Regions from separate parts of the Streptomyces spororaveus genome, predicted to be linked through region 1. Evidence: riboswitches for the same ligand, from Rfam matches in the RefSeq annotation. Region 1 holds a riboswitch; the other holds the start of a gene.
What was found. Region 1 has a riboswitch for guanidine ahead of Sspor_RS26805 (DMT family transporter). Riboswitches for the same ligand answer to the same signal wherever they lie in the genome.

Region 1 (14,337 bases):
CCTTCGCCTGGAGCGCCCGGTGCTGTCCGCCACTGGCCCTCAGCCCGAGCCGCCTCATCAGATCGGCCCAGTTCTTCGATTCTGCAACGGCCGCGGCCAGTGCCTCCCGCTCGTACGCGTCGTTCATTTTCGCCCCCGTGTGTTCGGCCGCATGTGCGGCACTCGTACGGAACAACGGGTCCGGGACGCGGACGGTTACGGGGGGTTACGTCCGGTGAACGGAACGGCCCGCACCGGGGGTGCGGGCCGTTCCGTGGGGCGGGGGGTCAGAGGCCCAGGTCCTTGATGATCTTCGCTACGTGGCCCGTCGCCTTGACGTTGTAGAAGGCGTGCTCGACCTTGCCCTCCTCGTCGACGACCACCGTGGAGCGGATGACCCCGGTGACCGTCTTGCCGTACAGCTTCTTCTCGCCGTACGCGCCGTACGCCGTCAGCGTCTCCTTCTCCGGGTCGCTGACCAGGGTGACCTTCAGGTCCTCCTGCTCGCGGAACTTCGCCAGCTTCTCCGGCTTGTCCGGGGACACGCCGATGACGTCGTAGCCGTGTCCCGTCAGGAAGGACAGGTTGTCCGTGAAGTCGCAGGCCTGCTTCGTGCAGCCCGGGGTCAGCGCGGACGGGTAGAAGTAGACGATCACCTTGCGGCCCTTGTGGTCGGCGAGCGAGACCTCGTTGCCGTCCGCATCGGGCAGGGTGAAGGCGGGGGCGGTGTCGCCCGGCTGGAGTCGCTCGCTCATCGTGACACTCTCCTCGGGAGGGGATCGGTATGCCATGAGACTAAGCTGACAGACTGTTCATGGCGGACTACGCCCCACAGGACCACGACGACGGAGGCAGCGCGGTGCCGGAAGCCAGGACCCCCGCACAGATCGAGGCGGACATCGTCCGCCGCCGTGAGCAGCTCGCCGAGACGCTCGACGAGATCGGCGTGCGCATGCACCCGAAGACGATCATCGGGGACGCGAAGGCACGGGTCGCCTCGACCGTCGACCAGACCGCCGGGCGGGCCTTCGCCACGGTGAACCGGATCGTGACGGACCTGAAGGACGGGCTGCGTCACGACGACGGGGCTCCGCGCATCGACCGGATCGTGCCCGTCGCGCTGGTCGCGGTGAGTCTGGTCGGGCTGCTCGTGGTGTCGGCGCGCCGCAAGCGCGGATGACCCTGAGCGGCACGGGGCGGCAGCGGGCAGGTAGGTTCGGGGCGTGAGCGAGAACACCACCCACGACAAGCTGCCCATTCGCATGCTGCACGACCGCGTGCTCGTGAAGTCCGATCTGCCGGAGGGCGAGCGGCGCTCGGGCGGCGGCATCCTGATTCCCGCGACGGCCGCGGTGGGCAAGCGGCTGGCCTGGGCGGAGGTGGTCGCGGTCGGGCAGAACGTCCGGACGGTCGAGCCCGGTGACCGGGTGCTGTACGACCCCGAGGACCGTGCCGAGGTCGAGGTGCGGGGGGCGACGTACGTGCTGATGCGCGAGCGGGACCTGCACGCGGTGGCCGCGGAGCGGCTGGAGGGGTCGGAGGACTCCACCGGGCTGTACCTGTAGGGGGCCGCGGGAGAGGAAAGGGCTGGTGGCGCAGGTCACCGGCCCTTTTTGCCGTCTTTTGCTACGGTGGGGGAGAACCCCGACGAGACGCGCCGTACCGGGTACGACAAGACGACGCACCCCGTATCGCTCGTTGTCTCGGAGGTGCCGTCATGGCATGGGTTCTTCTTCTCGTGGCCGGTCTGCTCGAAGTCGGCTGGTCGATCGGCATGAAGTTCACGGACGGTTTCACCCGGCTGTGGCCCAGTGTGTTCACGGGTGCCGGGATCGTCGCGAGCATGGTGCTGCTGTCGTACGCCGCGAAGACCCTGCCCATCGGTACGGCGTACGGGGTGTGGGTGGGCATCGGCGCGGCCGGCGCGGCGGTGCTCGGTATGGCGGTGCTGGGTGAGCCCGTCACCGCCGCCCGGATCTTCTTCATCTGTCTGCTGCTGGTCGCCGTGGTGGGGCTGAAGGCGACCTCCGGTCACTGATCCGCGCTATTCGAGGAACGCCGACGGCGGTCGCAGGCCTTCGGCCGGGCCGCCGTCGCTGCCCTGTGCGCTGCCCTGGGCGGTGCCTTGCGCGCTGCCCTGGGTGGCGCCCTGGGTGCCCTGGGTGGTGCCGCCCTGGTCGCCGCCCTGGGTGGTGCCGCCGTTGTCCTGGCCGCCGTTGCCTTGACCGCCGTTGTCCTGGCCGCCGTTGTTCTGGCCCCCGTTGTCCTGGCCGCCTTGGTTCTGGCCGCCGTTGTTCTGTCCGCCCTGGTTGCGGCCGCCCGTCGGGTTCGACGGCGAGGGCCGGGTCGGGCGCTCGGAGGTGCTGGGCGAGGGTTCGCCGGTGGTTTCCTGCGGCGGGTTCGATTCCTGGCCGGTCGGTGGTGGGGGCTGTGCGGCGCCGGGCTGGAGTTCCAGGTCGAAGTCGACGGGGTCGGTGCCCTCCAGGGCGGTCTTCGTGTACGCGGCCCAGATCCGGGCGGGGTAGCCGCCGCCGCCGATGCGGGCCTCGCCGAGGGCGCCGTAGAGGGATTGCAGGGTTCCGGTGTCGGGGTCCTGGCCCATCATCGAGATCACGGTGACGAGGTCCGGGGTGTAGGCCGCGAACCAGGCCGAGCGGTCCAGTTCGCCGGTGCCGGTCTTGCCCGCGGCCGGGTGGCCGGCGGCGAGGGCGGCCGTACCGGTGCCGTTGTCCACGACGCTGACGAGCATGGACGTGGTGGTGTCGGCGGCTTCGCGGCTGATGGCCTGGGTGGGGGTGCGCTGGGGGAGGCCGATGGTGTCGCCGCCCTTGGTGATCTTCTCCAGGAAGGTGTAGGGGGTGCGGCGGCCGTGGTCGGCGAGGGTGGCGTAGGCCTGGGTCATGTCCAGGACGCTGGCCTGCAGGGTGCCGAGGGCCATGGCCGGGCCGGGGACGAAGTTGGGGGTGTTCTCGGGGATGCCGAGGTCGATGGCGGTCTTCTTGACCTTGCCGGTGCCGACGTCGACCGCCATCTGCGCGTACACGGCATTGACGGAGAGGTCGGTGGCGGTGTTGACGGTGATGTTGCCGTAGGAGACCTGTCCCTCGTTCTCGGGGGCGAAGCGGATGCGGCCGCCGACGACCGGGCGCCGGTTGTCGCCGTTGTAGATCGTGTTCGGGGTGATCCGGCGGCCGTCCTGGGTGCGGGAGTCGTTCTCGACGGCGGCGGCGAAGACGAAGGGCTTGAAGGTGGAGGCGACCTGGTAGTCGTGGCGGGTCGCGTTGTTGACGTACTGCTTGGTGTAGTCGATGCCGCCGTACATGGCGAGGACCTTGCCGGTGGCCGGGTCGATGGAGACCCCGCCGGCCCGGACCAGCCGGTCCGCCTTGCGCGTCTCGGGTTCGAGCTTGCTGACCATCTGGTCGTCGACCGCTTCGACGAGGGCGCCCTGGCGGCGTCTGTCGATGGTGGTGGTGATGCGGTAGCCGCCTTCGGCGAGGGTCTTGTCGTCGAGGATCTTGTTGTCGACGATGTAGTCCTTGATCGCTTCGACGAGGTAGCCGCGCTGGCCGGACAGGCCGGCGGCCGCGCGGACCTTGCCCGGTTCGGGGAACTGGGTGGTGGCGCGTTCGGCTGCGGGAAGCCATTGCTTCTTGACCATGCCGTCGAGCACGTAGTTCCAGCGGGCGAGGGCGCGGGGGCGGCTCTGGGGGTGGGAGACGACGTCGAAGGCGCTGGGGGAGTTGAGGAGGGTGGCGAGGTAGGCGCCCTCGGCGGTGGTGAGTTTGTTGACGTCTTTGCCGTAGTAGGCCTGGGCGGCGGCCTGGATGCCGTAGGCGTTGCGGCCGAAGTAGCTGGTGTTCAGGTAACCCTCAAGGATGTAGTTCTTCGACTTCTCGCGACCGAGTTTGATCGCGATGAAGAACTCTTTGATCTTCCGTTTGATCGTTTGTTCCTGGCCCAAGTAGTAGTTCTTGACGTACTGCTGGGTGATGGTCGAACCGGACTGGGTGCCCTTGCCGGTCGCGGTGTTCCAGGCGGCCCGGAGCATCGCCTTGGGGTCCACCGCCCGTTCGGAGTAGAAGTCCCGGTCCTCGGCGGCCAGTACGGCCTCCTGCACGGTCCGCGGGATCTGCGACAGCGGCACGTTGACGCGGTTGACCTCGCCGTCGCGGGCGATCTGGGAGCCGTCGGAGTAGAGGTAGACGTTGGACTGCGCGGTGGCGGCGGAGTTGGCCGGCGGGATGTCGACCAGCAGGTAGCCGGCCACGAGGGCCCCGCCGATCAGCAGGGCGAGGAGCAGGACGGTGCCCAGGACCATGCGCCAGGTGGGGACGGCGCGGCGCCAGCCGGTCCTCCTGCGCCGGGCCTTCTTCCCGGCCCCCTTCCCCGGCCGGCCCTGGTGCGATGCCTCGTCGGGTGTCGCCGCCCGCGGCTGCGGTACGTCGGGCGGGGTGTCGGGGTCGCGAGGGGTCCAGCCCGGGGGTGGTGACTGGTCGCTCATCTCCAGGACTCCTCGACGCCGTTCAAAATATCCACTTCTGTACCTCATGGTGTCTACCCGATGGCCGCTGATTCCGCTCCGGACGGGCATAAATCGGTCGCGTGGCTCGCCCCTCCGCACTAAGCTCGCGCGCTTTGGCCGACGTAGGAACGACGTGGGAAACGGAGGGATACGGTGCTTCGGACAGTGCGTCTCCACCTGGCCGTCGCGGCCGGCGGATTCAGGCGCTACGCCACCTACGGGACGGCGACGGCGGCCGGGGTGTTCACCAACACCGTGTTCGGGTTCATCGTCGCGTACACGTACATCGCGCTGTGGGACGAGCGCCCCGGACTCGGCGGCTACGACCAGGCGCAGGCGCTGACCTTCGTCTGGGTGAGCCAATCGCTGCTGGCCGCCGCCGCGCTGATCGGCGGCGGCTTCCAGGAGGAGCTCCAGGAGCGGATCCGGACGGGCGACATCGCCGTCGACCTCTACCGGCCCGCGGACCTCCAGCTGTGGTGGCTCGCAGCCGATCTGGGCCGGGCGGCCTTCCAGTTGCTGGGCCGCGGCGTGGTGCCGCTGGTGGCGGGCGCGCTGGCGTTCCCGCTGGCGCTGCCCTCGGATCCGCTGCGCTGGCTGCTGTTCCTGGTGTCCGTCCTGCTCGCGCTGGTGGTCAGCTTCGCGCTGCGCTACATGGTGGGGCTGGTGGCCTTCTGGCTGATGGACGGGGCGGGGGTCAACATCATGGCCACCCTCGCCTCGGTCTTCTTCTCCGGGATGCTGCTGCCGCTGACCGTCTTCCCGGGCGGCTTCGGCGAGTTCGTCCGCGTCCTGCCGTGGGCGGCGATGCTGCAGGTTCCGATGGACGTCCTGCTGGGCAAGCACGCGGGGGCCGGAGGCGCGGCCGAGGCGCTGGGCTTCCAGGCCGGGTGGGCGCTCGTACTGCTGGGCACGGGGCGGCTGTTGCAGTCGGCCGCGACGCGGAAGGTGGTGGTCCAGGGTGGCTGAGGCGGAAGCGGCGGCCCTGTCGCCGGGTGCGCGGGCCGGCGGGTTCGCGGTGGACGCCGGGCCCGCGCCGGAGCGGGGCCGGCCGCGGCGCGGCGGTCCGGTCCGGGAGGGGCTGCGCGGCTACCGGCTGATCGTGGCGATGTGGATCCGGTCCACGATGACCTACCGGACGTCCTTCGCCCTGACGACCGTCGGGCAGGCGGCGATCACCCTGCTGGACTTCGTCGCGATCTTCATCATGTTCTCGCACGTCGACGTGCTCGGCGGCTTCACGCTGCCCGAGATCGCCCTGCTGTACGGATCCTGCTCGGCCTCCCTGGGCCTGGCGGACCTGCTGCTGGGGAACACCGACCGGGTCGGCGCCCGGATCCGCGACGGCTCGCTCGACACGATGCTGGTACGGCCCGTCCCGGTGCTCGCGCAGGTCGCGGCGGACCGGTTCGCGCTGCGCCGGCTGGGCCGGATCGGGCAGGGGCTCGGGGTGATGGGCTGGGCGCTCTGGACCCTGGACGTGGACTGGACGGCCGGGAAGGTGCTGCTGGTCCCCGTGATGGTGATCGCCGGGGCGGCGATCTTCGGGGCGGTGATGGTCACCGGCGCGGCCTTCCAGTTCGTGACCGGGGACGCGGCGGAGGTGCAGAACTCCTTCACCTACGGCGGCTGCACGATGCTCCAGTACCCGCCGACGGTCTTCGCGAAGGACCTGCTGCGCGGGGTGACCTTCATCGTCCCGCTGGCCTTCGTCAACTGGCTGCCCGCCCTGCACGTGCTGGGGCGGCCCGATCCGCTGGGGCTGCCCGGGTGGGTCGCGTACCTGAGCCCGCTGGTGGCCTTCGTGGTGTTCCTGCCCGCGTCGCTGGCGTGGCGCGCGGGAGTCCGTTCGTACCGAAGCACGGGGAGCTAGAGCTGTGGCGGATGCGCTGATCTCGTTGGACGGGGTCGAGAAGGTCTTTGACGTACGGCGCCGCGTGAGCCTGATACGCCGGGAGAAACACCAGGTCAGGGCGGTGGACGGGATCAGCTTCGAGGTCGCCCGCGGCGAGATGGTCGGCTACATCGGGCCCAACGGTGCCGGGAAGTCCACCACGATCAAGATGCTGACCGGCATCCTGACGCCGACCGGCGGCCGGCTGCGGGTCGCGGGGATCGACCCGGCGCGGGAGCGGATGCGGCTCGCGCACCGGATCGGGGTGGTGTTCGGGCAGCGCACCACGCTGTGGTGGGACCTGCCGCTGAAGGACTCGTACGGGCTGATGCGGCGGCTGTACCGGGTGCCGCGGGCGCGGTTCGAGGAGAACCTGGAGCGCTGCGTGGACCGTCTCGACCTGGCCGAGCTGCTGGACGTACCGGTACGCCAGTTGTCGCTCGGGCAGCGGATGCGCGGGGACATCGCGGCGGCGCTGCTGCACGATCCGGAGGTGTTGTACCTCGACGAGCCGACGATCGGGCTGGACGTGGTGAGCAAGGCGAAGGTACGGGGCTTCCTGCGGCAGCTGAACGCGGAACTCGGTACGACCGTGCTCCTCACGACGCACGACCTCCAGGACATCGAGCAGCTGTGCGAGAGGGTGATGGTGATCGACCACGGGCGGCTGATGTACGACGGGCCGCTGGGCGGGCTGCACACGGCGGGAGCGGCCGGCGAGAGCGAGCGGACGCTGGTGGTGGACCTGGAGCGGGAGCTCGGGCCGATCAGTGTGGCGGGGGCGCGGGTGGTGAAGGTGGAGGGACCGCGGCAGTGGCTGGCGTTCCCGGCGGGGGCGTCGGCGGCACCGCTGGTGGCGGCGGTGGCGGCGGACTATCCGCTGGTGGACCTGTCGGTGCGGGAGCCGGACATCGAGGACGTGATCGCGCGGATGTACGCGGGGCGGGGCTGACGCTTCGCGGGTGCGCCCGGATCAGGGAAAAGCCGGGGGCGATCCGGAGGCGATCTCAGGGGCCGAGCCATACAACTCCCCGACAACCGTGCATAGTCTGGTCCGCATGAGTGACGAGCGGCCGGAGAAGCCGTTGCCGGAGCTGAGGGCGTCGGACGCCGACCGGGACCGGGTGGTGGAGCGTCTGCGGGACGCCGTCGCCGAGGGCCGGCTCGACATGGAAGAGTTCGAGGAGCGGCTGGACGCGGCGTACAAGTCGCGGACCTACGCGGAACTGGAACCGCTGACGCGGGACCTGCCGGCGCCGGCGGACGGCGGGCCGGTGGCCCGGCCGACGGCGGCCGCGGAGCCCTGGACGGGCCGGATCGGCGGGGCGGGCGGCTCGGGGACGGCCGTCGCGGTGATGTCGGGCTTCCAGCGCAAGGGCCGGTGGACGGTGCCGGCGCGGTTCGACGCGGTGGCGTTCTGGGGCGGCGGGGAGCTGGACCTGCGGGAGGCGGACTTCGCGCAGCGCGAGGTGGTGATCAACTGCGTCGCCGTCATGGGCGGCATCGAGATCACGGTGCCGCCGGGGGTGGAGCTCGACGTACGGGGCTTCGGTTTCATGGGCGCGTTCGACCAGCGCGACAGCCCGGGCCGGTCGGAACCGGGCGCGCCGAGGGTGGTGGTGACGGGCTTCGCCTTCTGGGGCGGCGTGGAGGTCAAGGTCAAACAACGCAAACCCCCGCGGGGCGGCCCGTCCCTCCGCAAAGAGCTGTAGCCCCGGCTCCGTCCGGGGGTGGTGTGGGGTGGTGCCCCGCCGGAGTGTCTCCTCGGCTCGCGCCTGCGGCCGTGTGGTGCTGTGTCGGCCTGGGTTGCGCGCTCGTCCTGCGGGGACACTCCGCCGTGTCCCCACCCCACGGAAGTGCTTCGACAGTGCCCCGAAGCCGGGCCCGACGCAGGGGGAGCGGGGACGGGCAGGGGTGTCCCCGCAGGACGAGCGCGCAACCACCCCGAACGGGCCGGCCCCGCCGCAGGCGCGAGCCGAGGAGACACCCCTGCCCGGCCCCGCGGACCAACCCGCACCACGCCAGGACCCCGCCCCGCCCGGGGGCACCGTCGCGGCCCCCACCACGCCCCGCCGGGGGCAGCGGCGCGGCCCGGACCGCTACCCGCCGCGGGAGCGGAAGGGCGTGGCGGGAACTCCCCCGGCCTCCCAGGAGTCGGATGCTATGCAGACAAACCCGGCGCCCGGGGGAAGGCAGGATCACGTGGAGAACCGCAAAACCGCCGGAGGCAACGGCAACGCCCCGCCCGCCCGCGCAGCAGCGGGCATGTTCGTGTTCAGCGCCGCCGACGAGGAGCGCCGCCGCGGGGTCCGGCGGATGAAGGCCACCGCCACCGGCCTGCTGCTCCTGGTGGCGCTGATCTACGTACTCGCCAAGTACGCCCAGCACGCCTGGGGCGCCGGCGGCTGGGCCGCGTTCGTCGCCGCCGCGGCCGAGGCAGGCATGGTCGGCGCGCTCGCGGACTGGTTCGCCGTGACCGCCCTCTTCCGGCACCCGCTCGGCCTGCCCATCCCGCACACCGCGATCATCCCGACCAAGAAGGACCAGCTCGGCGTCACCCTCGGCGAGTTCGTCGGCGAGAACTTCCTCTCGTCCGACGTGGTCCGGGCCCGCCTCCACGCCCTCGGCATCGGCGGCCGCCTCGGCTCCTGGCTGGCCGAGCCCGAACACGCGGACCGGGTCACCGCCGAGCTGGCCGCCGCCCTGCGCGGCGCGCTCACCGTGCTGCGCGACTCCGACGTCCAGGCCGTCGTCGGCGAGGCCATCACCCGGCGCGCCGAGACCGCCGAGATCGCTCCGGGCATCGGCAAGACCCTGGAGCGGGTCGTCGAGGACGGCGGCCACCGCCGGGCCGTCGACCTCATCTGCGCCAAGGCCCATGACTGGCTGGTCACGCACGGGGCCTCGATCACGGACGCGGTCCAGGGCGGCGCCCCCGGCTGGACCCCGAGGTTCGTGGACCGCAAGGTGGGCGAGCGCGTCTACAAGGAGCTGCTCCGCTTCGTCACGGAGATGCGGGACATGCCCGAGCATCCGGCGCGCGGGGCGGTGGACCGTTTCCTGACGGACTTCGCGGCCGATCTCCAGTCGGACACGGAGACCCGCGCGAAGGTGGAGCGGCTCAAGTCCGAGATCCTGGCACGCGACGAGGTCCAGGACGTCATCGCCTCCGCATGGTCGGCGATCCGGTCGATGATCATCTCGGCGGCGGAGGACGAGCAGAGCGAGCTGCGCCTGAGGGTCCGCGCCTCGCTGATCTCCCTCGGTGCGCGCCTGGCCACCGACGGCCGCCTGCAGGCGAAGGTGGAGGGCTGGATCGAGGGCGCGGTCGTCTACGTGGTCACCACCTACCGGACCGAGATCACCTCGCTGATCACGGACACGGTGGCGGCCTGGGACGCCGAGCACACCTCCCGCAAGATCGAGGCCCACATCGGCCGTGACCTGCAGTTCATCCGTATCAACGGCACGGTGGTCGGCGCCCTGGCGGGCCTGTTGATCTATACGGTGTCCCGCGCCTTCGGGGCGTAGGGCGGCGGGAGCGGCAGCTCCAGCTGGGCGTGGCCGCGGGCGGTGACCTCCGCGGGTGCGGGGCGGGCGGCGCCCAGTACCAGGAGCGCGCGTAAGGCGGCGATCACGTCGGCCGCTCTGTCGCGCAGGATTCCGGGTGTCGTACTGGCCACCAGGACGCCCCGGGATTCCAGGCGCAGCCGCCGGTGGACGGTGGCCTGCCAGGCGTCGCGCGTGTAGTGGTACTCCGCGGAGTCGATCTCCAGGGCCACGCCCTCCTCGGGCCAGTACGCGTCCGGGCTGGCGAGGAAGGCCCCGTCCGGGCCGTGGAGGCGGGCGTTCCAGAGCGGGGCCGGGAGGTCGGTCGCCGCCAGGGTGTCGCGGGCGCGGCCCTCGGCGATCGAGCGGACCCCGGCGACCAGCTCGGCGGCCGCGACCCGTACGGCGGGGCGGCCGCGGACCCGGGCCGCGCGTAGTTCGGCGTGCAGGTCGTGCGGGTGGCACCAGCCGCCCTGGACGACGTTGGCCAGTACGGAGCGCACCAGGTCGGGGTCGTCCGTACGGGCCGCGAAGTCGGCGGCGGCCCGGATCGGGCGGGTGCTGGGGACGCCGGAGACGTGGATGGTGGCGGGCCAGCGCGAGGTCGGGCAGGGCCGGACCCGGCCCGTGGCGACGGGCGAGCGCGGGGCGCGGACGAGGACGTCGAGCGGTTCGGGCGGGGCGTCGCGGATGCCGAGGAGCGCGAGCGCGCTGCCGCCGGTGAGCGCGGCGGTGGATCCGGACAGCGGGTCGGCCGTGGGGTGGGCGGCGTACAGGACGGCGGACAGCGCCTGCTGCCGGGTGTCCGGCGGGCCGGTCTGCAGGAGGTACACCCGGGGCAGGAGCCGCTGCCAGGGTCCTCCGCGGCGGCTGCGGCCGCTGATGGTGGCGGCCGGGATCCCGGCCTGCCTGAGCTGGTGGTAGGTGGCCAGGTTCTGCTGCCGCTGCGCGATACGGGTGATCATGCCCGGGGTATGCCCGGTGGGGTGCGGGCGATGCTCAGGCCGAGGGGTGGTTCGGGGCGAGGAAGACGACGACGCCGTTCTGCGTGCCGGGCAGGGGGGCGACCTCGTGCCAGCCGAGGCGCCGGTAGGTGGCGACGGTGTCGGTGGCCACCCGTGCGGTCAGCAGCCAGGCGCGGTCGTCGGGGGCGTCGGCGGTGATCTCGGCGAGCAGGGCGCGCCCGGTGCCGGTCCCGCGCGCGTGCGGGCGTACGGCGAGCTCGTCGATCTCCAGGGCGCCGATGAGGAGTTCCCGTACGCGCGGCCGGCCGAGCTGCGCGGAGACCTGTCCGTAGCCGCGGTCGCGGGGGAACGCCTTGGGGGTGATCCAGGCGGTGGCGAAGCCGTCGATGCCGGCGGCCGACTGCGCGAAGGCGGTACGGAAACCGGCGCGGCGGCTGTCGGCCTGGAGCCGGAGGGCGAACTGGCGAATGGTTTCTTCGTCCTCGTTCCACGGTGGGGCGGAGAACACCTCGCTGTAGGCGTCGGCCAGTTCGTCCGACAGGTCCAGCACGGCCGGTCCATAACAGATCACGTTTGCAGCTCCTTGGGCCGGCTTGGGCGGCTTGGGTCGTATCGCCCCTATCGAAGAGCGAATCTACGCCGGGTACGTTCCCCGGAAGGGAGGTCCGCAGATCCGGAGGGTGTGCGACAAATCCGACTTCCGTACGGGGTTCCGGTCCGCCCGTATCGCCGCCCCCGGCGCGGCGTTGAACCCGGTGTGCCCACCTCTCTCCTCCACAAAGCCCTGGTCGGCCTCGCCGCGTGCGCGGTGGCGTTCTTCCTCACCCTGGGCGTCATCGCGGTACTGCCCCGCGCCGTCCAGGACACCGTCCCGCCCGGCGTCCTCGGCGGGGGCGTCGTGGTCCTGGGCGTGACGACCGCGCGCCGCTTCACGCGGCGCGCGCGTTAGCCTCGTAGCGACGTCACGTTCGAACGACTGGAGGCCCCTCGATGGCGCAGATCCCCACCTCGGCGATAGCGGCGGCCGGCCTGGTCGGCGGCTACGCCACGGCCCGCTGGACCGGCGTACGCCCGCTGGGCGGCGTGGTCCTGGCGGCCGCGGGCAGCGTCGCGGCCCGCGAATGGCACCGCCGCACGACCCCGACGACCACGGCCCTCCTCGGCGCGGCGTACGTCGCCGCGTTCGCGGGATCACACCCCCTGGCGAAGAAGATCGGCCCCTGGCCGGCGGTCTTCACGGCGGCGGCCGCGGTAGCCACGGCGGCCTACGCGGCGGCGGACCGGGCCTGAGCAGCCCCTTGGCCCTGCCGAAGCTCGAGGTCCGGCCTCGCCGTACATCCGAGCTGGCCTCTCCACCCGTGGCATGGTGAACGGCGGGACCGGTCAACGTTCCCTGCCGACTCCTACCTCCCGCCGATGGCCGGCAGGCCAGCCGTGGCCCCGCGTCCGGAGCTACTTGGATGCGGCTGACAGCAGAAAGCCGACATCCTGGTGCCTGCCGGCAGCTTGAAGAGTGGCGGTGATGTTCAGTACGGCTTGCCTGTCGGCACGCTCGCTGACGCCGGCGAGTACAGATTCCGCGGCCTCGTGCAACCCGACCTCCCTGCATGAGGTCACCGCTTCGATAATCTGACGCGCGCTCAGCGTCTTACCGGCTCGCCACAGAAGGAAGCCAGCGTCCCGGTGCCTGCCTTCAGCAAGGAAGCGAGTCACTGTTTCGAGCTCCGTCCATGCTGCTCTTGAAAGTACCCTGCGCTGCCGGTCCCCCTCTGCAGGGGGGACCGGCAGCGTATTTTCTGGCGGGACGGCGTGCGCTGTGGAGCGGGAGTGATCCTTCGAACGGGTGGTGAGGAGATGGGTGCGGGAGCGTAACCGGTGAGTAGCGCGAGGCGGTGCCAGCTTGGAAGCCGGCGGATCACCGTCAGATCCACCGGGGGGCTGCACGCTGGCAGAGTGTGGCAGGCAGTCGCAGTGCTGAATCCGGGCGCGGCGCCGTAGCTCCAGCAGCTCCCCAAGCGTGCAGGGCAGTTCCGTACCCTGCTCTGAGGCATCGGCCTGCACGGCGGTGAAGAAGGCGCCGAGCAGCGATTCCTCCGGTATCCGGCCACCGTTGAGGTGGTTGGAGAGGCTGGAAGCCACGAGGAATGCTTGAGCAGCGATCTCAGCCTGCGTCCGGTTCGTGCACTCGCGCAGCCTGCGAAGCATGTCTACGAGCCTCCGGTGGTCTTCGGGCAGGTCAGGAAGTTCCTTCCACCTGGTCTTGCGCGGCACCGTCTCTCCATTCATGCCGGGCTTCTTCATAGACCGAAGTCTTGCTGCAACCACAGCTGTTGGCGAAGCGCGGGGCGTTTCCTCTGGCCTCGATACCGGACTGACGCTGGCTTCTGGGCCTGCGCGTCGGCAAGAGTTGAGCCAGCCGCTGGAGCTGCCGGTGGAGGTATCGGTCCCCGGACCCTGCTGAGCAGCTCCTGTATGACCGGATTTAGGAGACAGTCGATGGGTCTTCCGTCATGGACGGATCAGAAGCTCGGCACCATGAAGCGCGCGGCGCTGTGGCTCGTCGCTGTGGTGGGGGAAGGGAATGTCTTCACCAAGGAGGACGTGAAGGCCGCGTTTCCCGGAGTCAGCCAGGCCGACCGCCGGGTGCGTGATCTGCGTGACTTCGGATGGAGGATCGACACCCATCGCGAGGACGTCACCCTGGGGCAGCACGAACAGCGTTTCGTGGCCCAGGGGGAACCGGTCTGGGAGCCCGGCAAGGGGACGAAGCCGGGGAGCTCGATTACGGACACCCAGCGCCGCGAGGTGCTCGCCCGGGACGGACACCACTGCCGGTCGTGCGGAATTACGCCCGGTGAGACGTTCGCGGGTACCTACGAGTCGGCTCAGCTCGATATTGCGCGGCGTCCCGTGCTGCTGCCCGATGGAAGCAGCACGGTGGAACTCGTAGCCGAATGCAACCGTTGCCGGGTCGGTGGCCGGGGCCTGACTGCCGACTTGAAGTCCGTCCTCAACCGGCTGGGCCGGCTCGGAGCTTTGGAACGCAAAACGATTTCCGACTGGCTCGCGGCCGACACCCGCGAGTTCGCGGAGGTGGAGCGGCTGTGGGCAGACATCCGGACCTTGCCGGCTGATGCCCGGGACAGGGTCCGCGAAGTCCTGGCGCTGCCGTCGGCGTAACGCCGGACAGGCGGCCGGGGGTCGTGCATGACCCCCGGCCGCGCCCATTGCACACCCACGCACTTGTACTGGAGGCAACACACCGTGAGCATGGACTTTGGCCGGCCGCCCCGTGCCGCTGAGAACCAGGAACTGGTTGAGAAGCGGCTCCAGGAGGCTGCCGCTGGCCAGGGGCTTCAGGAGACTCTGACCATTGAGTGGCGGACCAAGCCGATGGTCGTCCAGGTCATCGACATGCCCATCGA
Region 2 (14,337 bases), 4.7 Mb from region 1:
CGTCCGGCGTCAACCTGCGGAAATATCCGAGTACCGACTCCTCCCTCGTCGGCAACCTGAACCACGGCGCCGAGATCGGTCTGCACAGCAAGGTGCACGCCCAGACCATCGACGGCAACAGCATCTGGTACCTGCTGCGCGACCAGGCCGTGTGGGTCGCCGCCCGCCACGTCGACAACACCGGAGAGGTGCCGCTGTCCAAGGACGCCCAACCGGCCGCCCCCCAGGGCTGACGGCCGGCCCTCGGATGGCTCCCGGCGTCCGGGGGCGGCCCGCGGCTGCCCCCGGACGCCGGATCGAGCGTTCGTGAGGTGCCGGTACGACCCCGATGCCGTTGAGCAGGCCCAGTTGACAGCGAGCGGCGGGCCGTCCGGGGCGGCCGGGCGATACTGAGAGAGGCGGACGCTCGACCTCTGGATTCCGACCACACCGGGTGGCCGCCGGGGGATTGCCCGCCGAGCGGAGGGTTCGGCAGGCCGAAGGGTGGCAGCGATGGACGCACCGGCGCCGGGATCGGGCGAGGGGCCCGAGGACCCGTACGCGCTGAACAACTCGGCCTCGGCGGTACTGGACGACCACGGCATCGTCGTCGGCTGGAGCGAGCGCGCACAGGAGCACCTCGGCTACCTGCCCGAGGAGGTGCTGGGACGGCCCGCCATAGAATTCCTGTTCGATGAACGTGCCCGTGAGGCGGTCCTGGACGCGGTGGCCGCGTACGAGCACGAGGGGGGCTGGTCCGGTGTCCTGCCCGTCCTGCACCGCAGCGGGCGGCGGGTGGAACTGGGCTTCCGCGCCCGTGCCGTCGTCCGTGCCGGCCCGGCCCGGGAGTGGTTCCTCGTCGTGGCCCCGGCCGAGGAGGTGCTGCGGTGGGAGACGGACCGGTCGGTCCTGGACGGCCTGTTCCGGCGCTCCCCGATCGGTCTCTCCGTCCACGCCCCCGACCTGGGCATCCTGCGGATCAACCGGGCGCTGGCCCGTTTCACGCAGCTTTCCACGGCGGAGATCCGGGGACGGCGCATCGGCGACTTCCTCATCGGCCCGGACGTGGAGACCATCGAGACCAGGCTGCGCAGGGTGCTGGAGACGGGCGCCCCGCTCATCTTCACCGAGCAGCCCTGCCGTCTGAGGAGCGACCCCGACCACGAGCGCGTGGTGTCGGTGTCGGCGTTCCGGATGGAGGACCCCTCCGGCGAGATCCTCGGGGTCACCCAACTGGTGGAGGACGTCACCGACCGCTACCGGGCCCGGCGGCGGCTCGCCCTGCTCAACCGGGCGAGCGCCCGCATCGGGACCACGCTGGATCTCGGCCGGACCACTTCGGAGCTGGCCGAGGCAGCCGTCCCCGACCTCGCGGACGCCGTCTCGGTGGATCTGCTGGAGTCGGTGGCCCGTGGCGACGAGACCGCCGAGGAGGCGAGCGGACAGGTCCGCAGAATGGCCGTCCACTCGGTCGTGCCGGAGGCGCTCCAGGTGATGTACTCCGCCGGAGAGGTCTTCCGCTTCGACCCCCGTACCCCGCAGGCCAGGTGCCTCGCCGAACAGCAGCCCATCCTCGAACCGGTCCTCCGGAGCAGCCCCGGCTGGTACTTCCAGGACCCGGAGCGCACGCAGCGCGCCCTCAGCCTCGACGCGCACTCGCTGATCGTCGTACCGCTGACGGCCCGCGGACTGCTCCTCGGCCTGCTCAGCCTGTGGCGGGCCAAGCGGCCCGAACCGTTCGAGGAGGACGACCTCACGCTCGCGGAGGAATTCGCCGCCCGGGCCGCCCTGTGCATCGACAACGCCCGCCGCTACACCCAGCAGCACCGGGCCGCGCTCACCTTGCAGCGCAGCCTGCTGCCGCAGGAGTTGCCCGAACACAGCGCGGTCGAGGTCGCACACCTCTACCTGCCGGCCGATCCCGCCACCGGCGTCGGCGGCGACTGGTTCGATGTCATCCCCCTGTCCGGAGCGCGCGTCGCCCTCGTCGTCGGCGATGTCGTCGGCCACGGTCTGCACGCCGCGGCCACCATGGGCCGCCTGCGCACGGCCGTCCACACCCTGGCCGGCCTCGACTACGCGCCGGACGAGGTCCTCTCCCACCTCGACGACCTGGTCAACCGCCTGGCAGAGGAGCAGGAGCCGGCCGACGGACGCCCGGGAGGCCGGCAGATCGTCGGCGCGACGTGCCTGTACGCGGTCTACGATCCCACCTCGCGCCGCTGCACCCTGGCGCGGGCGGGCCACCTGCCCCCCGCCGTGGTCGCCTCCGACGGCACGGTGAGCCTGCCCGACCTGCCCGAGGGGCCGCCGCTGGGCCTGGGCGGACTGCCCTTCGAGTCCGCCGAACTCGAACTCGCCGAGGGGAGTCTGCTGGCGCTGTACACGGACGGTCTGGTCGAGGCCCGCGGCCTCGACCTGGACCTGGGACTCGCACGGCTGCGGGAAGCCCTGTCCGGGCCCGGCGGCTCGCTGCAGGAGACCTGCGCGGCGGTGCAGGAGGCCCTGCTGCCGGATCACCCACCGGACGACGTCGCGCTGCTCCTCGCCCGCACCCGCGTGCTGGCGCCGGAGCAGGTCGCCTCCTGGGAACTGCCCGCGGAGCCGAGCGCCGCCTCCCGGGCACGCGACCTCACGGAGGCCACGCTGACGGGCTGGGGCCTGGAGGAGCTGGCCTTCACCGCCGAACTGGTCGTCAGCGAACTGGTCACCAACGCCTACCGGTACGGCGGCGGCAAGCCGGTGACCCTGCGACTCATCCGCGACCGCAGCCTGATCTGCGAGGTCTCCGACAGCAGCAGCACCGCTCCGCACCTACGGCGTGCGCGCACCACGGACGAGGGCGGACGCGGTCTCTTCCTGGTGGCCCAGCTCACCGACCGCTGGGGCACCCGCTACACCCGGGACGGCAAGACCGTCTGGACGGAGTTCCCCCTGGCCGCGGCAGCCACGAGCAGGAGCCGGGCGGGTGCGTGAACGGGCCGGCGCGTGCAGTCCGTGCGCCGGCCCGTCCTCGCCGAAAGCGGTGCGATCAGCAGTCGTCGTCCCAGCCTCCGCCCCAGCCGTGACCGTGGTTGTAGTTGCCGTGCCCATGGCCGTGGCCGTGGCCGCCGTACCTGTGGCCGCCGTACCCGCCGTACCCGTCGCCGTCATCGTCGTCCCAGCCACCGCCGCCTGCGACGTAGGTGACCGAGTGCGTGGGGGCTGCGGCCGAGGCCGTACCCGCGGCTCCGAGGGCGGCGCCACCTGCCATCAGAACACCGATGGCGGACACCGCGAAGAGCCGCTTCACTCTCAGTGCTTGCATGATTTCGAACCCTTCATGTCGTTGTCGTGTCACGCAATGGGGGCGTGATGCGCAATGCCCTCCCGCGCAAGGGGTGAAGCGCGGTTGCGTGCATGACCGCATGGGTGCGTGCGCGCGTATCCCCTGTCAACGCCACCTGGTTGGGGCAGCGGACCTCCGGGCCGACGCGCGATCCCTCAAGCATGGTGCTCGGGAGCACTACTGCGGGCTGAGTGTGTTCCCCGCAGTTGCGGTTCTCATTTAGAGACGCTAGTCCTGAATCCGGTGTTCGGCATCTCGGGCCGGAATCCGGTCGCGTGCGGCCGCCGGGCGGCGGGCCGGGCGGCGGGCCGGGCGGCCGGGCCCTCTCCCGAATCCTGCATTCGGGGCAGGCCGGGAGGGGCCGCAGCGCGCGAACGTGCCGCGTGCTCAGGTTAGAACCGCCCCGGCGCACCATGCGTGAGAAGGGACCTGGTCAGCCCTTCGGGTGACATCCGATGCGAACGCATGATCAGTCCGGGGGGCTTCGCGGTGTGTCTGCGCGGCCGGTGGAGCCGCAGTCCCTTCAATGGCGCCGCATGACCTTCTCCGCACTGCACCAGCCGCCGGCGCGCGCCGCGGCTCCGTACACCCGTCGGTCGGTCCTCGCAGGAGCCTTCGCCCTGGCGGCCGCCACGGCACTGCCGCTCGCCGCGGCGGGCCGGGCGTACTCCGCCGCGGTCCCCGACATCATCGGCTGCGCCGCCTGGGGCGCGCGGGCGGCGTCCGAGCCGGTCGTCGTCCTCGCCAACCGTCCGGAGCGGATCATCGTCCACCACACGGCCACGGCGAACGTGACCGACTACTCGATGCAGCGTGCCGTCGCCCTCGCGCGCGCGATCCAGACGTACCACATGGACGCGCAGGGCTGGATCGACACGGGACAGCACTTCACCGTCAGCCGGGGGGCCTTCGTGCTGGAGGGACGCCACAACAGCCTGGCGGAGCTGCGCACCGGCACCCGCCAGGTTCGGGCGGCGCACTGCGTCGGCCAGAACACGGTGTCGATCGGCATCGAGAACGAGGGGACGTACACCTCGCAGGCCCCGCCGGCGGCGCAGTACGCGGCGCTGGCCGACCTGTGCGCCCACATCTGCGACCAGTACGGACTGCCCGCGTCGGAGATCTACGGCCACCGCGACTTCAACGCCACCTCCTGCCCCGGTGACCACCTCTACGCCATGCTCCCCACCCTCCGCAAGGACGTGGCGGCCCGCCTCGGCATGCCCGCGCCGGAGCCGGCGGAGGGCTCCGATCCCATCGGGGACCTGGTCCGCGAGGCCACCGGCCGGCCGGCCTCGCCCTACGCGGAATACCTCCCGGCGGGACTCCTGCCGTGACGTGATGACCTGATGACGTGACGGGTCAGCGGGCCAACTCGTTCCCCGGGCAGGTGAGTTGTCGCCCAACGGGCCCGCGGTGCCCTCGCGGGGGAGTCACAACCGCCAGTACGTACCGGCGCGGGCATCGACGTGCACCACGTGGTGGCCGACACGCACCACGTGGTGGTCCGGGCCGGACCAGGAGCCGCACGTGCCGTCGGCCGCGGACAGGGGGGTCCAGATTTCCAGGAAGGTGCTGCCGTCCGGGTTGGTGCCCCGCTCGACGAGGTTCGCACCGTCCCACCGGAAGGTTCCGGCGTCTTCGCCGGGCTCGCCCGTGAGGTGGTGGAAGCGGACCTGGGAGCCGTCGAAGGACGTCGTACCGGCGAAGCCCCGGCTGTCGGCGTAGTACGGCCCGGCCTGCAGCCACACCACTTCCCGGTCCTCGACGAGGGGTCCGCCGTCGCGGCTGATGCCGCGCCGCAGCCAGGCGCCGTGCTCGGGCACCGGGACTCCGGGACCGTCCTGGGCGTGCGCGGCCGGTCCGGGCTCAGGCGCGGTCATCGGCGGCGGGCTCGTCCACGGCCAGGAGCGTCAGCGGTACGTTGCCGCGCACGGCCTGCGAGTACGGGCACACCGCGTCCGCCCGGTGCAGCAGGGACAGCAGGTCCGCGGCCTGCCACCCGGGCAGGCCGACGGTGAGCGTCACCGCGAGGCCGTAGCCCGCCGGAGTGTCCGTGGTGCCGAGCTGGACCTCGCAGGCCACGCGTGCGGCGGAGGCGTCCGCCCCGAACTCGGCGGCGACCTCCGCGAGCGCGGAGGTGAAGCAGGCGGCGAAACCGGCCGCGAACAGCTGCTCGGGATTGGTGGTGCCGGGTACCTTCTTGCGCGGCGGGGCGAGGCGGACGTCCAGGCGTCCGTCGTCCGTGCGGACGGATCCCGTACGTCCCCCCTCGGCGTGCGCGGTCGTCCGGTACAGGCTGCGGGTGAGTGGCACTGGAACGGTCACGGTGTTCGGCCCATCTTGCTCGACGAGGACGCTGCCCGGGTGCGGACAGCGGATGACGCTGCTCGTGCAGCATCTCGCGCGTCGTCGTGCGTAACCGGGTACGGCGCATCTCGTCCGGGGCCTTGGACCGGCCGCCGGACAATCTAGCAACCCGGACCGCGGCCGCGGAGCATCCCCCGCGGTGAAGTAGCTCACCCGCCTCCCGCGGTGCCCGCACGCCGGATCGCCGGGCCGTGGCGGTCCGGCCGCGGCCCGGCCGGCCGTGCCGTACGCGCCCGTACGCGCGCCCGCACGCCTCCGCACGCCCCCGCGCAAGGGGATGACCGTCGACCGCCGGGCCGTGACCATGGCCGTCACCACCACATCACATCCGGAACGGCTCACTGGTCACGGGGGAACGATGGGACGACGCTGGCTGGTCACGGGATGCTCCTCCGGCCTCGGGCACGCGCTGGCCACGGCCGCCGCCCGGGCCGGGGACGCACTGGCGGTCACCGCCCGCAAGACCGCCGATCTGGAGGACCTCGCCGCGGCCTGGCCCGGCCGCATCGTCCCGATCCCGCTCGAACTGCGGGACGCCGCCTCCTGCGAGGAGGCCGTCCGCACCGCCGCCGACCGTCTCGGCGGCATCGACATCCTCGTCAACAACGCGGGCATCGGACTGTTCGGCGCGGTCGAGGAGGTCTCGGACGCCGAACTGCGCGACCAGCTGGAGACCCTGGCCGTGGGCCCGTGGCGGCTCACCCGGCTCGTCCTGCCGCTGATGCGGGCCCAGGGCCACGGCCACATCGTCAACGTCTCCTCCGTGGTCGGCCGGATCGCCTTCCCGGGCCTGGCCGCGTACGTCGCGGGCAAGCACGCCCTGGAGGGCATGAGCCAGGCACTGGCCGTCGAGGCCGCCCCGCACAACATCCGCGTCACGGTGGTGGAGCCGGGCATGTTCGCCACGCGCTACGGCACGTCCATGGCGCAGGCGCACCGCCGGATCCCGGCCTACGACGCCACCAACCGCGAGATGCTCGAAGGCGCCCGCGGTCTCGCCGAGCATCCCGAGACCGGGCGCCCCGAGGACTTCGCCGCTCGGGTGCTCGACATCGTCGGGGCCAAGGACCCCACGCCGCTGCGGATTCCGGTCGGCGACGACGCGTACGGCTACCTGGAACTGGCCGAGCAGGCCTCACGCGACGAGTTCGCGGCGGCCCGGATCCTCACGCAGGGCCCGCCCGCCCCCGCCGCCGACCTGACGGCGGGGCGTGCGGCCGCAGTTGACCCCGGGTGACGGGACGGTGGAAACGGTCCGGGGTCAGCGCGCCTGGTGCTGTATACCCCGCTGACCGGGGACCCGGGCCGACCGGGGAGCGCCCGAGCGGCGGTGGTCGGCTCGCTGTCGGCGGCGGCCCGGGAAGGGGTTGCGCCGTACGGTGGCGCTGGGGGCCGCGATCAGAAGGCCGACAAGCGCGAGGACCGCGACGAGGATGAGCACGGTAACGAGGTTCATGGTCCTGCCTTTCGTCGGGTATTGACTGCCTGTCACTACATCTTGTTACCGAATTCCGGGCTGTTAAACACAGAGGGTGACTGCACCTGTGGGCGAGGGCCTCCGGCGATAGGGTCCGGCCATGTCCACGCACGAACGTGAGATCACCGTTCCCGTCGACCTGTGCCGTCCCGACGGAACGCTCGCCCCGGCCGCCGTCGGCTGGTCACGCCGGCCGCTGCACCGCTGCCGGATTCCCGGCTGGGGGCGGACGAAGCGGTGGGAGTACTGGTGCGTGACCACGCCGACCCACGTGGTGGCCCTGACCGTGAGCGATCTCGACTACCTGGCCCTGAACTCGATCTACGTCCTGGAATTCGGTTCCGCTGTGCGGGAGTTCGAGCGCACCGCGATCGTGCCGGGCGGGTTCGGCGTCCGCCTCCCCGACACCATCGCCGGAGCTCCGGATCCGGGGTCTCCTCCGCTCGTGGTCGGGCCGCCGCGGCCGGCCGGGGGCCGGGTGCGGATCGAGATCCGCCCCGAGGGATCCGGCACCCGCCTGCGGGCCCGGTGTCGTGGTCCGCGGGGCCTCCCGGTGGAGGTGGACCTCCTCGTCGCGATGCCCGCCGGGCACGAGACCCTCTCCGTGGTGGTGCCCTGGGACGAACGCCGCTTCCAGTACACCTCCAAGCACACGGCCCGGCCCGCGTCCGGCACGGTGCGCATCGGCCGTGAGGTGCTGGAGTTCGGCGACGGCGCCTGGGGCACCCTCGACCACGGGCGCGGCCGCTGGCCCCGCTCGGTGGCCTGGAACTGGGGCGCGGCCTCCGGGCGTACGGACAGCCGCACCGTCGGGCTGCAGTTCGGCGGCCGCTGGACCCGCGGTACCGGCACGACGGAGAACGCGGTGTGCGTGGACGGCCGGATCAGCAAGATCGGCCAAGAGCTGGAGTGGCGCTGGTCCCGAGCCGATCACCTGGCGCCGTGGTCGATCCGCAGCCCTGGAACGGCCCAGGTGGACCTGGTGTTCACCCCGTTCCACAACCGCTCCGCCCGCACCGACATCGGCCTCCTCGCCAACCGCACGGATCAGTGCTTCGGCCACTACACGGGCTCGATCCGCACGGACGACGGCGAGCTGATCGCGGTGGACCGGCTGCTGGGATGGGCCGAGGACGTCCGTATGCGCTGGTAGTCCCGCCCCGGAAGGGCCCCGCCCCGGCGGGCCCGCCCGCCTGCCCGGTCAGCAGGTCCCGGTGGAGAACGGGCCGTTGTCGGCGAACGCCAGCCGCGCGAAGTTCTCGGCGATGCGGCGGTGCCCCTCGGGGCCGGGGTGGATCGCGTCCGGCAGCGGGAATTCGGCGTGGTCGCTCTCGCCGTACAGGTCGCGTCCGTCGAGGTGGTGAAGGTGCGGGTCGTCGGCCGCGCGCTGCTCCACGATCGCGGCCAGTGCGTCGCGGATGATGGTGAGCGTGAGTCGCCCGGCAGCGCGTTCGGCGGGATCGCCCGTGGCCTTGAACCGGAGGGTCCCATCGGCGAAGTCCGGCGCGAGGGGACCGGGGGTGTCCTCCTGGACCGGACACAGAAGGGGGGACACCACCAGCAGGGGTGTCGTCGGACGGCCCTCGCGGATGGTGTCGAGGAAGCCGTGGACGGCAGGGGTGAAGGCGCGCAGGCGCATCGTGTCGCCGTTCACGACATTGATGCCGATCTTGAGGCTGATCAGGTCCGCGGGGGTGTCCCGCATCGCACGCGCGGTGAACGGGTCCAGCAGCGCGCTGCCGCCGAATCCCAGGTTGACCAGGTCCACTCCGCCCCGGGCGGCCGCCAGGGCGGGCCAGATGGCGCTCGGGTGGACGGCGTTCGACCCGTGGCTGATGGAACTGCCGTGGTGCAGCCACACCCTGTGCCCGCTGTCGCGTGCCGGTTCCACCGGGGCATCGGTGCGCAGGGCGATCAGCTCGGTGATCTCCGTGTGCGGAAGCCAGATCTCGACATGCTTGTCACCGGCCGGCAGACCGGCGAACCGGGCGGTGCCCGCGGGACCTTCGCTCAGCTCCGAGGTCTGGCTGACCATGTCGGTGACCGTACGGACGTTCCCGCCGGGCACCGTGGCCTGTGCGGTGAGACGGCCGTCGACCAGCAGGTCGTACACGCCGTCCGCCGGGGGAGGGAAGCCCTGGTATGCCCGCCTGGTGGGCAGCGCGTCGAGTTCGACGACGGTGGCCCGGGTGCGGAAGGCGAGCCGCACGCCGGAGGGCTGGGCCTCGGCCACGGCCAGGCGGTCGTCGGGTATCTGCCGCCGCGCCCAGGCCGGCAGCCGGTGCGGCAGCAGACCGTGCGCGGTCCGCTCCAGGTCGAGGTGGCCGCGCAGGAGGTCCGCGGTGACGGGCGTGGTGATCCAGTCGTGTTCGGTGCTCATCGTCTCAGCCCGTCGGTTCAGGGGTGGGGGGCCCGGACGGAGTCCGGCCCCGGTCGCGGTTGTGGTGGCGCAGCATGGCGTCGAGGGATTCCAGGGTCCAGGCCCAGGACTCCTCCGAGTCGACGGCCGTGTGGCTGAAGCCTCCGGCCGCCTCCAGACTGACGTAACCGTGGAAGACGCTGCCCAGCATGCGGACCGCGTGGGTCTGGTCCGGCTCCGCCAGGTCGTAGCCGCGCAGGATCGCCCGCGTCATCCGCGCGTGCCGCACCCCGGCGCTGGCGGCCGCCGTGGCCGGGTCGAGCCTGAGCCGGGCGGCGTCGTAGCGGCCGGGGTGGGCCCGGGCGTAGTCGCGGTAGGCGTTCGCGAAGGCGACCAGGGCGTCCTTGCCCGCGCGTCCCGCCACGGCCGCCGCGACCAGGTCGGCGAGTTCCGCGAGTGCGAACAGGGCGATCCTGGTCTTGAGCTCCTGGGAGTTCTTCAGGTGCGCATAGAGGCTCGCGACCTTGACGTCGAACTGCCGGGCGAGCGCCGAGAGGGTCACCTGGTCGAATCCAGCCTCGTCGGCCAGTTCGGCGCCCGCCAGGGTCAGGCGCTCCGGGGTCAGCCCCGCTCTCGCCATAACCTTCACCTTCCTTCGATCTGACGACAGTCATTATGCATTTACCTAAAGGATATAGGTAAACCGGACCGACTCATAGGGAGCGCACCATGGGGCTCATCCACATCGAGCTGTTCGCGACCCTCGACCTCGTCGGGCAGGCACCCGGCGGCCCCGACGAGGACCCGGTGGGTTTCCCGTTCGGCGGCTGGCAGGCGCCCTTGCTGGACGAGGTCGGCGGGGCGCAGATCGCAGCCGCGTACGAGGGCACGGACGCCCTCCTGCTCGGCCGCCGGACGTACGACATCTTTGCCGCGTACTGGCCGCACCAGGAGGGCGGCGCGGACGACGGGATCGCCGCGCTCTTCAACCGCGTCCCGAAGTACGTGGCGTCCCGCGGCCGGCCCGACCTCTCGTGGGCCGGGTCCACACGGCTCGGCGCGGACCTGGCCGGCGCGGTGCGCGAGATCCGTGACCGCCACGAGCACGTGAAGGTCGTCGGCAGCCTGAACCTCGTGCAGACCCTCCTGCGCGAGAGGCTCTACGACCGGCTCGACCTCTGGCTGCACCCGATCGTGCTCGGCGTCGGGAAGAAGGTGTTCGACGGCGGTGCGGTACCCGCCAACGTCACGCTCCTCGCGCCCCCGGCAGCCGGCCCGAAGGGCACCGTGTACCTGCGCTACGGGCTCGCCGACGGCATCCCCGCGACGGGGGACATGAGCGCCCCGGCCTAAGGCCCCGGGGAAGCCGCCCCGGCGTACCCCGTACGCCGCGGGGTCGCGGCTCGGCGGGACGGTGCCGCGGGCCCGGCATACGCTGGTTCGGGGGGCAGAGATCCGGGCGGCGACGCATGCCGGAAGGGACGCCCTGATGGACGAGTACCCGCTGATCGAGAACCACGGCCTGATAGGCGATTTGCAGACCGCGGCGCTGGTGACCACCGACGGAGTGGTCGACTGGTTCTGCTGTCCGCGTTTCGATTCGCCCAGTGTGTTCGGATCACTGCTGGACAAGGGCAAGGGCGGCCACTGCTCGGTCCGCCCGGCCCACGCGACGTACGCGACGAAGCAGTTGTACCTGCCCGACACCGCCGTCCTGGTGACCCGCTTCATGACCGAGGTCGGCGCCGGCGAAGTGGTCGACTTCATGCCGCTGACCGGCACCACCGTCACGGACCGGCACCGGCTGGTCCGCATGGTCCGCTGCGTGCGCGGCAGCATGACCTTCGACGTCGACATCGCGCCGCGGTTCGACTACGGGCGTGCGTCGCACGAGCTGCACGTCACGGAGAACGGGGCGGTGTTCACCGCCGACGGCACCACCCTGACCGTGCACACCCTCCGGGAACCGGACGACGAGCGGCTGGGCCGTCTCCTCTCGGGCGACCGCGACGTACACCTCACCCTGAACCTGGAGGCGGGACAACAGCGCGGCCTGATGCTGGAGTCCGCCGCCGACGGGCCGCCCCGGCAGATCCGCCTCGCCGAGTACGAGGAACTCTTCCACGCCACCATCGGCTTCTGGCGGTCCTGGCTGAGCACCTCCCGCTACACCGGCCGCTGGCGCGAGGCGGTGGAGCGCTCCGCCGTGACACTGAAGCTGATGACGTACGCCCCCACCGGAGCCGTGGTCGCCGCCCCCACCACCGGACTGCCCGAGCAACTCGGCGGCGAGCGCAACTGGGACTACCGCTACACGTGGATCCGGGACGCCTCGTTCTCCGTGTACGCCCTGCTCGGCATGGGGTTCACGGAGGAGGCCAAGGCATTCATCGGGTGGCTCGGCGACCGCATCCACGAACGGGCCGGCGAAGCGGGGGAGACCGGGCCGCTGAACATCATGTACGCCGTCGACGGCTCCTCCGACCTGAAGGAGGAGACCCTCGACCACTGGGAGGGATACGAAGGCTCGTCACCCGTCCGCATCGGGAACGGAGCGGCCACCCAGCTCCAGATGGACATCTACGGCGAGGCGCTGGACAGCATCTCCTTCGCCCAGCGGCACGGCATCCACCTCGGCTACCGCGAGTGGACCGGCCTGATCCACGTGCTGGACTGGCTGGCCGACCACTGGGACTCGGCCGACGAGGGCCTGTGGGAGACCCGCGGCGGGGCCCAGGACTTCACCTACGGCCGCGTGATGTCATGGGTGGCCTTCGACCGTGCGCTGCGGCTCGCCGACTTCAGCGGCCGCCCCGCACCGGCACAGCACTGGAGCGCCGCCCGCGACCGGATCTTCGAACAGGTCATGGCGAAGGGGTGGAACGAGGAACGCGGCGCGTTCGTGCAGCACTACGGCAGCCAGGTCCTGGACTCGTCACTGCTGCGCATGCCCACCGTCGGCTTCCTCACCCCCCAGGACCCCATGTGGGCCTCCAGCCTCGACGCGATGGAGCAGGAACTGGTCTCCGACAGCCTGGTGTACCGCTACAACCCCGAGGCGTCGCCCGACGGGCTGCGCGGCTCCGAGGGCACCTTCTCGCTGTGCACCTTCATGTACGTCGACGCGCTCGCCCGGGCCGGACGCATCGACCAGGCCCGGCTCGTCCTGGAGAAGATGCTGGGCTACGCCAACCACCTGGGCCTGTACTCCGAGGAGATCGACCTGACAGGACGCCAACTGGGCAACTTCCCGCAGGCGTTCACCCACCTCGCCCTCATCGACGCGGCGATCACCCTCGACGCGGCCCTGAACCGGGGCTCCGCCCCGTAGGAGGTGCCCAGGGGTTTCCGCCCACGGTCGTGGCGCCGCCCTTTCGAGGCCGTCGACCGTGCCGGACATGACGGTCCGCGGTGTCCCCCCTTGCGGCGGAAGCCGGTGCGTCAGCCCTCGCGTTCCGGGCCGCCCCCTCGCAGGTCGGCGTCGGTGAGGGGCTCCAACTCGCCGCGGGTGTCCAGCCGGTAGAGCAGGGCCACGGCGGGGAAGACCAGGACGGCGGCCACGACGGTCACGACGATCAGCCAGTGCAGGGTGCTGGGCGCCCCCGGCGCCTCGGCCACCGTCAGCCGGCCGGGGATCAGGTACGGACGCTGCGCCACGCCCCAGGCGAGTACGGCCGAGCCCATCAGGACGACGGCCGCGGGCCGGGACCACGCTCCGGACGGGCGCAGCAGCAGCCAGGCCGTGACGAGCGTGGCCAGTACGGACACGATCAGGAGGACGAGCCCGGCGCCGTGGGTGAGGCCGTGCCACAGGTGCGGTGCGTCCCCGTGGGCGACGATCAGCGTGACGGCCCCCAGCACGGCGAAGACGGCCAGGGCGACCAGCGCCCGCCGCCGGAAGTAGGCGTGCAGGTCGGGGGCTTCGTAGCGGGTGGCGTCCGCGGCCAGGAACACCGCCCCGAGCAGCGCCGTGCCGACGACGGCCAGCAGGCCGAAGAAGACGGAGGTCGGGTTGAACCAGGCGTGTGCCGTCGGCTCGGTGCCCGGTCCCACCCGCCCCGAGGCGATCCCGCCCGCGGCGGCACCGAGGAAGAACGGGGTGAGCAGCGAGGAGACCGCGAACACGGCTCCGTAGACGCGCCGCCCGGCGATCCGGCGGGTGGGCTTGCGCAGCGCGAAGCCCGCGCCGCGCAGCACGATGCCGATCGCGGCGAGGGCCAGGGGCAGCCACATCGAGGAGAACACGGTCTGGAAGAACTCCGGGAAGCCGGTCCACATGATGACCAGGACGAAGATCAGCCAGACGTTGTTGACCTCCCAGACCGGGGCCATGGCGTGGTCGATCAGCCACCGGGGGCGCTTCCCGCGTTCCGCGCCTCCCGCCGTCAGGTCCCAGAAGCCCGCACCGTAGTCGGTGCCGCCGGCGCAGGTGTAGGCGGCCACCGCGAGGAGCAGGACGGCGGCGATCACCCCGGCGGCGGTCACGGCCTGCCGTCCCGGGTCGGTGCCGCGCCGCCGCCGTCACCCGGGGCGGGGCTGTCGCCGGCCGCGACGGCGGAGCGCGGGCCGTAGGGGGTGTCGGTCTCCGGTGTCACCATCGCGCCTGCCTCGGGGCTGCGTTCGTCGTCCAGGCGCCATCGGGTGCGCATCTTCAGGAGCACGGCCAGGAAGGAGCCGAAGATGAAGACGTACACGACGACGACCAGCCCGAACATGGTCCACAGAGAGCCGGCGCGGGCCCCGGTCACGGCCTCGGCGACCCGCATGTTCTCGTAGACGATCCAGGGCTGGCGGCCCACCTCGGTGGTGATCCAGCCGCACTCG

Region 2: another riboswitch for guanidine. It lies ahead of Sspor_RS40265 (Ohr family peroxiredoxin); the one in region 1 lies ahead of Sspor_RS26805 (DMT family transporter).

Annotation. Positions count from the first base shown of each region.
Region 1 is NZ_BNED01000005.1:5,403,524-5,417,860, forward strand. Features, by position in the region: gene Sspor_RS26785 (HNH endonuclease signature motif containing protein) at 1-127, opposite strand, end outside; gene bcp (thioredoxin-dependent thiol peroxidase) at 267-734, opposite strand; gene Sspor_RS26795 (DUF3618 domain-containing protein) at 839-1,159, shown strand; gene Sspor_RS26800 (GroES family chaperonin) at 1,203-1,544, shown strand; guanidine-III (ykkC-III) riboswitch at 1,595-1,665, shown strand; gene Sspor_RS26805 (DMT family transporter) at 1,697-2,017, shown strand; gene Sspor_RS26810 (transglycosylase domain-containing protein) at 2,024-4,483, opposite strand; gene Sspor_RS26815 (ABC transporter permease) at 4,670-5,473, shown strand; gene Sspor_RS26820 (ABC transporter permease) at 5,466-6,377, shown strand; gene Sspor_RS26825 (ABC transporter ATP-binding protein) at 6,382-7,350, shown strand; gene Sspor_RS26830 (DUF1707 SHOCT-like domain-containing protein) at 7,457-8,110, shown strand; gene Sspor_RS26835 (DUF445 domain-containing protein) at 8,664-9,929, shown strand; gene Sspor_RS26840 (hypothetical protein) at 9,899-10,912, opposite strand; gene Sspor_RS26845 (GNAT family N-acetyltransferase) at 10,947-11,483, opposite strand; gene Sspor_RS26850 (hypothetical protein) at 11,670-11,861, shown strand; gene Sspor_RS26855 (hypothetical protein) at 11,903-12,202, shown strand; gene Sspor_RS26860 (hypothetical protein) at 12,365-13,213, opposite strand; gene Sspor_RS26865 (KpnI family restriction enzyme N-terminal domain-containing protein) at 13,409-14,092, shown strand; gene Sspor_RS26870 (ParB N-terminal domain-containing protein) at 14,177-14,337, shown strand, end outside.
Region 2 is NZ_BNED01000005.1:657,735-672,071, reverse strand. Features, by position in the region: gene Sspor_RS05710 (SH3 domain-containing protein) at 1-233, shown strand, start outside; gene Sspor_RS05705 (SpoIIE family protein phosphatase) at 493-2,955, shown strand; gene Sspor_RS05700 (hypothetical protein) at 3,011-3,286, opposite strand; gene Sspor_RS05695 (peptidoglycan recognition protein family protein) at 3,844-4,644, shown strand; gene Sspor_RS05690 (hypothetical protein) at 4,741-5,190, opposite strand; gene Sspor_RS40265 (Ohr family peroxiredoxin) at 5,177-5,635, opposite strand; guanidine-III (ykkC-III) riboswitch at 5,711-5,773, opposite strand; gene Sspor_RS05680 (SDR family oxidoreductase) at 5,955-6,914, shown strand; gene Sspor_RS05675 (DUF2804 domain-containing protein) at 7,255-8,307, shown strand; gene Sspor_RS05670 (GDSL-type esterase/lipase family protein) at 8,356-9,534, opposite strand; gene Sspor_RS05665 (TetR/AcrR family transcriptional regulator) at 9,539-10,153, opposite strand; gene Sspor_RS05660 (dihydrofolate reductase family protein) at 10,243-10,866, shown strand; gene Sspor_RS05655 (glycoside hydrolase family 15 protein) at 11,003-12,844, shown strand; gene Sspor_RS05650 (cytochrome d ubiquinol oxidase subunit II) at 12,955-13,998, opposite strand; gene Sspor_RS05645 (cytochrome ubiquinol oxidase subunit I) at 13,995-14,337, opposite strand, start outside.